DNA from 3 places in the Dickeya fangzhongdai genome. Region 2 is predicted to be linked to each of the others. Evidence: predicted binding sites of a transcription regulator. Region 2 holds the regulator's gene; each other region holds the start of a gene.
What was found. Region 2 encodes Fur, which represses iron uptake genes when iron is present. Its sites were predicted from a motif close to ATAATAATGAGAACNACTATCAA; they were not measured.
Positions count from the first base shown of each region.

Region 1: a site for Fur is predicted at 1,639-1,661, ahead of CVE23_RS18955 (siderophore-interacting protein). Genes of this name have one in related genera too.
Region 3: a site for Fur is predicted at 1,338-1,360, ahead of fepD (Fe(3+)-siderophore ABC transporter permease). Genes of this name have one in related genera too.

Region 1 is NZ_CP025003.1:4,236,831-4,239,984, reverse strand. It holds gene tnaA (tryptophanase) at 1-1,309, opposite strand, end outside; gene tnaC (tryptophanase leader peptide) at 1,406-1,516, opposite strand; gene CVE23_RS18955 (siderophore-interacting protein) at 1,766-2,665, shown strand; gene leuD (3-isopropylmalate dehydratase small subunit) at 3,099-3,154, opposite strand, start outside.
Region 2 is NZ_CP025003.1:1,450,565-1,453,718, reverse strand. It holds gene fldA (flavodoxin FldA) at 53-580, shown strand; gene fur (ferric iron uptake transcriptional regulator) at 924-1,370, shown strand; gene glnS (glutamine--tRNA ligase) at 1,446-3,104, opposite strand.
Region 3 is NZ_CP025003.1:3,403,114-3,406,267, forward strand. It holds gene entS (enterobactin transporter EntS) at 1-1,184, opposite strand, end outside; gene fepD (Fe(3+)-siderophore ABC transporter permease) at 1,361-2,437, shown strand; gene fepG (iron-enterobactin ABC transporter permease) at 2,450-3,154, shown strand, end outside.

The sequences.
Region 1 (3,154 bases), 2.2 Mb from region 2:
TCAGCGCGATCAGCGAGTCGGCGATGTAATCCATGTGGTCGTTGGTATACACCCGACGCGGGATGGTCAGGCGCAGCAGTTCCAGCGGCGACGGTTTCTGCTCGCCGGTGTCCGGATCCCGCCCCAGCAACAATGAGCCGATTTCCACGCTGCGGATACCCGCTTCCAGATAGAGCTCGTTATTCAGCGCCTGCGCCGGGAACTGTTCCGCCGGGATATGCGGCAGCAGCTTTTTGGCATCGACAAACACCGCGTGCCCGCCCACCGGGTATTGAATCGGGATACCGCCGGCGCGCAGGCGCTCGCCGAGGTAGGTCACCTGACCAATGCGGTAGGTCAGATAGTCCTCGTTCATGCCTTCTTCCAGCCCGATGGCTAACGCTTCCATGTCGCGCCCGGCCAGGCCGCCATAGGTGACGAAGCCTTCCATCGGCACGCAGCGAATACGCACCTCATTGAACAGCTCTTCGTCACTGCGAAAACAGCACAGGCCGCCGATGTTCACCATCGGATCCTTTTTCGCCGACATGGTGAGCATGTCGCCGTACTGATACATCTCGTGGACGATCTCTTTGATCGAACGGTTTTCATAGCCGGCTTCGCGCTGTTTGATAAACCAGGCGTTTTCGCAGAACCGGGCCGAGTCGATCACTACCGGGATCCCGTGCTGCTGCGCGATGCGATACACCGCGCGCATGTTGCCCATCGAGATCGGCTGGCCGCCGGAGCTGTTACAGGTGACGGTGGTAATGATCGCCACCACGTTGTCCGCGCCGTGCTGTTCAATGGTGGTTTGCAGCAGGTCAAGGTCGAAATCGCCCTTCCAGTCGTAATAGGTGGTGGTATCGAAGGCTTTTGGCGTCACCACGTTGATGGCGCGCGCGCCGTTCAGTTCCACGTGGGCGGCGGTGGTATCGAAATGGAAGTTGGAAATAAACACCGGTTTCTTGCCGCCGCCGGCGCGCTGTTTTTTGGCGATCAGACACGGGAACAGGATTTGCTCCGCGCCGCGCCCCTGATGGGTCGGAATGGTGAACGGATAACCCAGCAGCGCCTTCACCTGATCACACAGGTGGTAGTAGTTGCGCGACCCGGCGTAGGCCTCGTCGCCCATCATCAGCCCCGCCCACTGGCGGTCGCTCATGGCGCCGGTGCCGGAGTCGGTCAGCAGGTCGATATAAACATCTTCGCTGCGCAGCAGAAACGGGTTGTAGCCTGCTTCCTGCAGGGCGCGTTCCCGTTCGTCGCGGGTGGTCATACGGATGTTTTCTACCATTTTGATGCGAAAAGGCTCAGGAATGCGTTTCATGCGATATCTCCATGACGCCCGTCGGCAGACGTAACCGCCGCGGTATGACGTCAAAAATAAATTGAAATAAAAGGGAAAAATCAGAGCAAAGCTGAATCAGGCATGAAACGGGCGTGGGAAATCGTTGGTGAGACGGTGGTCGATGTTGAACCAGGGGCGACAATCGCCGGAGAGGCTCAGGCGATAACACCGGATAACGCGTGTCATGAGGTCTCCTTATCTCGTGAGTAACGAATAATCAGAATAGGCGAAAAGCGGCGGACAAAACCGTGATCCCGCAGGCAATCCGGAGGTGGCTGGCGATGATTGGTATGAGAATAGAAATTGAGTCAATAATGTTTCTCATTATCGTGAGTAAATGATAAAACTGTGCGGGGTTTGAGGCCGTTATCGGCACAAGTCATTAACAGGCGGCACGTTGCCGGAGAGTCACAAGCAGAGAGGTAGAGGCGAGTTATGGCTGGGGTAAAGGAATATAAAGTGTTTGATGTTACGTTGGCCCACAAGACATTGCTTACCCCATCGCTGATGCGTTGTGTATTCAGCGGCGAAGCGGTGAAGAAGATGAAAATCTGCTCGCCGGATCAACGAATTAAAGTATTGCTGCCTGCCGAGGACGGCACGCCGCCGCGTCTGCCGGATGTCGGCGAGTGGTACAAGCTGGTGCAGGCAATGCCCAAAGCGCAACGCCCGATTCCCCGCACCTACACGCTGCGCAGTCTGGATACCGTCGCCGGAGAAATGGTGGTGGAGTTCGTGGTGCACGGCACCGAAGGCCCGGCTTCAGCCTGGGCGATGAGCGCGCAGCCTGGCGAAGAATTGCAGGTAGTGGCGCCGCGCGGCGATTTTGCCGGCGATAACGGCGGCTATGAATGGGTACTGTCGGAAAATACCCGTCAGGTGCTGCTGATGGGGGATGAAACCGCGCTGCCGGCGATCAAAGGCATTCTGGAACAGTTATCGCAACTGGATAACCCGCCGCAGGTGCAGGCTTTTATCGAAGTACCGTTGCAGGCGGATTGCATCGACTATCGCCATCTGACGTTCGCCGAGGTGGTGTGGCTACCGCGCGAAGGTACCGACGAGAGCTATGGCGAGCGCTTGCTGGACGCGGCGCGTCAGTCGGTTCGTCTGCCGGAAAACATTCACGCTGGCGCGGTAACGGTGGCTGAGATTCCGGATGGTGAAATCATGTGGGAGCGGGCAAATGCCCAGCAAGGTCAGTTCTTCGGCTGGGTAGCGGCCGAATCGTCAGCGGTGAAAGCACTGCGCCGTTACCTGTTGGGAGAAAAAGGCATGACGCAGGAGTCCATCACTTTTATGGCTTACTGGAGCCGCGGCCCGCGTCCACACTGAGGTTGTTGACAACAAAGGCCACCGAAGTGGTCTTTCAGACTGCTGAAAAACCCTATAAGCGCAAATGAAGGGTTTTCAGGCGTTAAAACTGTGCTGAGGCGGGTGACTTCGCCGGATGCGCGGCAGGGAAGCCGCGCAAGCCCGTGCCGCTCCGGGAGAGCGTCACGGGCGGTCCGAACAGCGAAGGCAAACGCCGAAGGAACCGCGTCAGCGGCACGGTTTAGCCCCTAGCCAGTGGTCAAGGAGAGGTGGCGTTTGAACCTCTCCTTGTCGTGCGTGCGATGAAATCGCAAAGAAGCAACACTGTTTATCCCGCACGAAATCATTCACTGCTCAGACAGACATCATCGTTCAAAACAATCCGGCTGTTTGTCAACAGCTACAAAACCCACCGAAGTGGGCTTTGTGCGTGTTGTCAAACGGCGAGGCCGAATTAACGGAGGAATGCCGGTTGTTGCTGCTCGTAGCGGGAGATGGCCGCTTCGTGCT
Region 2 (3,154 bases):
TCGTGGGTGACGCAAGCACCATACCCTTAAGAATCAAGAGGTTATTTTATCTATGGCTCTCATAGGCATTTTTTTTGGCAGTGACACGGGCAATACCGAAAACATCGCCAAGACGATCCAGCAACAACTGGGCAGCGACGTCGCCGAACTGCACGACATTGCCAAAAGCAGCAAAGAAGATCTTGAGCGTTTCGACATCCTGCTGCTGGGTATTCCAACCTGGTATTACGGCGAAGCGCAGTGTGATTGGGATGACTTCTTCCCTACGCTGGAAGAGATTGATTTTGCCGGCAAGCTGGTCGCCATCTTCGGTTGTGGCGATCAGGAAGACTATGCGGAGTACTTCTGTGACGCCATGGGCACCATTCGCGATATTATCGAGCCGCGTGGCGCCAATATCGTCGGTCACTGGCCGACCGAAGGCTATTACTTCGAAGCCTCAAAAGGTCTGTCGGATGACACCCACTTTATCGGTCTGGCCATCGATGAAGATCGTCAGCCGGAGCTGACCAGCGAACGCGTCTCCAACTGGGTCAAGCAAATCAGCGAAGAGCTGAACCTGAAAGCACTGCAGGCCTGATTCATCTATGGCTCTGATACCGATGTATTCAGAGCCATATCTATATAGATAGACAAAACCTATCACAATCAGTGATACATTTTTTTAACTTTTCATTCCGACAGGGTACAATACCCACTCGGTCAGCCGGTTGCGTTTAATGACCTGTCTTGGCGTACAATATGTCTCTCGCAGGGAACAACTCTGAATACAGAGAGTTAGCAAGAATCATATTGTAAAAGTTCCGTGGTTTTCATTTCGACGGCGCGGTTCTATAATTGAGACACAGTGACCTTTTTTAAGCCGACCGATGATACTAGGCTAATAGCCTCCCAGATAAAGCAAGTAACAGGACTAAATCCGCATGACTGACAACAATACCGCATTAAAGAAGGCTGGCCTGAAAGTCACACTTCCACGACTGAAAATTCTGGAAGTGCTTCAGGATCCTCAATGCCACCACGTCAGCGCGGAAGACTTATACAAAAAGCTGATTGATATGGGGGAAGAGATTGGTCTGGCTACCGTTTACCGCGTGCTTAACCAGTTTGACGACGCCGGCATCGTTACCCGTCATAACTTCGAAGGCGGCAAGTCGGTTTTCGAACTCACGCAGCAGCACCATCATGATCATCTGATCTGTCTGGATTGCGGCCGGGTGATTGAATTCAGCGACGAGTCTATCGAAGCGCGCCAGCGTGAGATCTCCGAGAAACACGGCATCAAACTGACCAACCACAGCCTGTATTTGTACGGCCATTGCAGTAGCGGCGATTGCCGTGAAGACGACAATGCGCACAACGAACGCTAATCACTCGATGCAGAGAAAAAATAAAACCGCCGCGGCGGTTTTATTTTTGTCTTTTTCCCGGTAGCCGGGCGGCTGTTACCCCGCCCAACTGTCCCGCAAACCGACCGTGCGGTTAAACACCAGATTATCCGCACTGGAATAAACGCGATCGGCGCAGAAATACCCTTCACGCTCAAACTGATAGGCTTTTTCAACTTCAGCCTGACCCAGACTGGCTTCCACAAAGCCCTGGGCGACAGTCAGCGAATCCGGGTTGATGGTGGAGAGAAAATCCTCCGCCGCGCCGGGGTTAGCCACGCTGAACAGACGGTCATACAGACGGAACTGCGCCGGCAGTGCATGAGCCGCCGATACCCAGTGGATCACGCCTTTCACTTTACGGCCGTCAGCCGGATCTTTGCTCAGGGTTTCCGTATCGCAGCTGCAGTAAATCGTGGTGATCACGCCCTGCTCGTCTTTATCAATGTGCTCGGCCTTAATGACATAGGCGTTACGCAGGCGCACTTCTTTGCCCAGCACCAAACGTTTGTACTGCTTGTTGGCTTCTTCGCGGAAATCAGCGCGATCGATATACACCTCGCGGCTGAACGCCACCTGGCGCGATCCCATTTCCGGTTTATTGGGATGATTGGGCATAGTAAGCCACTCTTCATGCCCTGCCGGCAGGTTCTCAATCACTACCTTCACCGGATCCAGTACCGCCATCGCCCGTGGCGCGTTCTCGTTCAGATCGTCGCGAATGCAGGATTCCAGCGCCGCCATCTCCACGGTGTTGTCCTGCTTGGTGACGCCGATACGACGACAGAACTCACGAATGGACGCCGCAGTGTATCCGCGACGACGCAAGCCGGAGATAGTCGGCATACGCGGATCGTTCCAGCCTTCCACCACTTTCTCGTTCACCAGCTGGTTCAGTTTACGCTTGGACATCACCGCGTATTCCAGATTCAGGCGGGAAAACTCATACTGCCGCGGGTGGGCAGGAATGGAGATATTATCCAGCACCCAGTCATACAGGCGGCGGTTGTCCTGAAATTCCAGCGTACACAGCGAATGGGTGATACCTTCCAGCGCATCGGAAATGCAGTGGGTGAAATCGTACATCGGATAAATGCACCATTTGTTGCCGGTCTGATGGTGCTCGGCAAATTTGATGCGGTACAGCACCGGATCGCGCATAACGATGAACGGCGAGGCCATATCGATTTTGGCGCGCAGGCACGCCGTGCCTTCAGCGAAACCGCCGCTGCGCATTTTCTCGAACAGCGTCAGGTTTTCTTCGACGCTACGGTCGCGGTACGGGCTGTTTTTACCCGGCGAGGTCAGGGTGCCGCGGTATTCGCGGATCTGCTCCGGCGTCAACTCATCGACATACGCCAACCCTTTATTAATCAGTTCAATCGCGTAAAAGTGCAGCTGATCAAAATAATCAGACGAGTAGCGAACGTTGCCGCTCCAGGAAAAACCCAGCCACTGAACGTCATGCTTGATGGACTCAACGTACTCGATATCTTCTTTTACCGGGTTGGTATCATCAAAGCGCAGGTTGCACTTGCCGTTGTAATCTTCGGCAATGCCAAAGTTCAGGCAGATGGACTTGGCGTGACCGATGTGCAGGTAGCCGTTCGGCTCCGGCGGAAAACGCGTCTGAATATGGTCGTGTTTGCCGGTAGCCAGATCTTCATCAATGATCTGGCGAATAAAGTTGGTTGGGCGGGCTTCAGCCTCACTCATGCTTGGTTCCTCAAATGCGAAAAAACAACCCATAACCACTAATGATCCAA
Region 3 (3,154 bases), 2.0 Mb from region 2:
ATCACGCCGCCCAGCAGCGCGGCGGCGGCGCCAAAAGCCAGAATACTGGTCGCCGGCGCCAGCAGTTTGCCCATCAACCCCAGAATCAGCGCGCCCACCGAATCGCCGGTGACATCCTGCGCCGTCCCCAGGCTATTGACCCGCCCCAGCAGGTGATCCGGCGTATGGCTCTGGATTAGGGTGAACTGCAGCAATGAGGTGATCGCGTTAAAGTAGCCGTAGCACACCAGCGCCAGCAGCGCAGGCAGCAAATGGCTGAACAGCCCCAGCGACGCCACCGCCAGAAAGGCGCCCGTCGCGCAGCCCAGCAGAATCTTTCCCGGTCGTTGCGTCCCCGATACCCAGCCGCTGGTGAACGCGCCTATCATGGCGCCCAGCGGCACCGCGGAATACATCAATCCCACTGCCGACGGCCCGGCGTGGTAAGCATCGCCCGCCAGCGCCGGAAACAGCACCCGCATCGCCCCGACCACGCTCACCAGCATGCCTAGCAGCACCACGCAGCCCACCACCGGATGGGAGCAAACGAAGCGCACCCCGCCGGCCAGCGCCTGCAGCGGATGCTCCGGTTTGCCCGGTGCCGGTTTCATCGACGGCAGCCGCACCAATGGGATCAGCGTCGCCAGCGTTCCGGCCGCGGCGACGGCGAAGTTCCAACCCACGCCGCCCGCGACGATGATCACCCCGCCCAGCGCCGGCGACAGAATCGCACCCAACCGCACCGTCAGCATGGTCAGCGCGCCGGCGGCTGGCAGATTTTCCCGCCCGACCAGCAACGGAATCACCGCCATCAGCGCCGTCATGCCCAGCGCGCCGAAGAAACCGTCCCAGGCGGCCAGCACATAGAGCGCCAGTAATGACGGCGAGCCGGAAAACGCATTCAGACTCAGCGCCACGAATCCCAGCCCGCAGGTGCCGCGGGCAAACAGGATCAGTTTGCGGCGATCGAAGCGGTCCGCCAGCACCCCGCCCAGCATCAGCCCGATAAACATGCCGATGCCGTCCAGCGCCACCGCCATCCCGACCTGCAACGTAGAGCCGGTCATCGCCTGAATCTGTACCGGCACCCCCACCGTCAGCATGCCGAGCGCAAACACCGACAACATGCGAGCCACAAAAATGGCGCGAAAATGCGCATTCTGCTTCAGCAAACTGAAGTCGAGAAAAAAAGAAGATTTAGCCATGAGCGTTTGTTGAATTCCTGTTCTTAATCAAAATGCTTTCTATCAGAATCGCGCCGCTATCATTCGCGGCCCGGGCAGTGCGGTAAATGGCGCCAATCCGGCTTCAGGTCAATGTCTTTGCCGAAGCCCGTATGCTATCCTAGCTACGCCACAACATTAATGATAATAATAATCATATGCATTTTTTAATAAAGCGATTCTTATCAGTGAGGTCACCCTTTCCCACCCAGACCACCGCGCCAGCTCCCTTGCCGCGCGCGCTGTCATCGTTAACTGGCCGGCGGATTGCCGGTGTGATTCCCTGTCTGCTGCTGCTGGCATTGATCTGTCTCGCCAGCCTGATGCTGGGCGCTCGCGCCATCGCGCCGGAAGTGGTCTGGCACAGTCTGACCGGCAACCTGCAAGGCCCGGACAGCACCATCATTTTGCAGGCGCGGCTGCCGCGCACCCTGGCCGGTATTCTGGTGGGAATGGCGCTGGGCGCGGCCGGCGCGGTGATGCAGGCGCTGACCCGCAACCCGCTGGCCGACCCCGGCATCCTCGGCGTCAACGCCGGCGCCAGCTTCGCCATCGTGCTGGGCATCAGCTTCTTTGGCATCACCGGTATGGCCTCGTGGCTCGGCTTCGCCTGGCTTGGCGTACTGGCGGCCAGCCTGATGGTGTGGATCATCGGCACCCTGAGCGGCGGACGGGTCAACCCGATACGTCTGACGCTGGCGGGCGTGGCGCTGAGCGCCGTGCTGTCCGGTTTCACCTCGTCGCTGTCGCTGCTCAATCCGCTGGCGTTTGATCAGCTGCGCTTATGGGAAGCCGGAACGCTGGACATCCGCTCGCTGGGCAATATCGCCTGGGTGACGCCCACCATACTGCTGGGCTGCGCGCTGGCTTTTTTCGCCGCCCGCTCGCTGAATACGCTCAGCATGGGTGAAGATCTCGCCACCGCGCTCGGCACCCGCGTAGCGTTAATCCGCGTGATCGCGATGTTATCGGTGATGCTGCTGTGCGGTTCCGCCACCGCGCTGGCCGGCCCCATCGGGTTCGTCGGCCTGATGATCCCCCATATCGCACGCGGCTGGGCCGGGCCGGATCAACGCTGGATTCTGATCTATTCGCTGCTGTTCGCACCGATACTGCTGCTGAGTGCCGACATTGTCGGCCGCCTGCTGGTGCCGGGCGAATTGCGGGTGTCCATCGTCACCGCCTTTATCGGCGCGCCGGTCCTGATCTGGCTGGTGCGTCAGCGCAAGTCCTAGGAAGGCCACGCCATGTCTACCCGAACCCTGTTTCTGCGCGCGCCTGCCGGCTTGATTAGCGGCCGGCTGCCGCTGCGCGCGCTGTGGATCAATCTGTCGCTGCTGCTGGGCGGCGCGGCGCTGCTGACGCTGGCCGTCAGCCTCGGCACCCTGCCGCTGTCGGCGCCCACCGTATGGCAGGCGCTGGCCGGCCACGGCGAGGCCAGCACCGTCACCGTCGTGACTCAGTGGCGCGCCCCGCGCGCGGTGATGGCGCTGCTGCTCGGCGCCGGGCTGGGCGTCAGCGGCGCCATTTTTCAGTCGCTGACCCGTAACCCGCTGGGCAGCCCGGACGTCGTCGGTTTCAACACCGGCGCCCATACCGGGGCGCTGGTCACCATCATCCTGTTGCACGGCAGCTACTACCAGATTGCCGGCGGCGCGGTATTGGGCGGCCTGGCGACGGCGCTGGCGGTCTATTTGCTGGCATGGCGACGGGGAATCAGCGGATTTCGGCTGATCATCGTCGGCATCGCGGTCAGCGCGATACTGTCGGCGTTCAACACCTGGCTGATGATCACCGGCGCGCTGGAAACGGTGATGACCGCCGCGCTGTGGGGCGCCGGTTCACTGAACGGCATGACCTGGAGTAAAGCCGCGCCTGCGCTGCTGCTGATTCCGCTGACGCTGCTGGCGACGCTGCTGCTGGCCCGGCGTCTGCAACTGTTGGAAATGGGC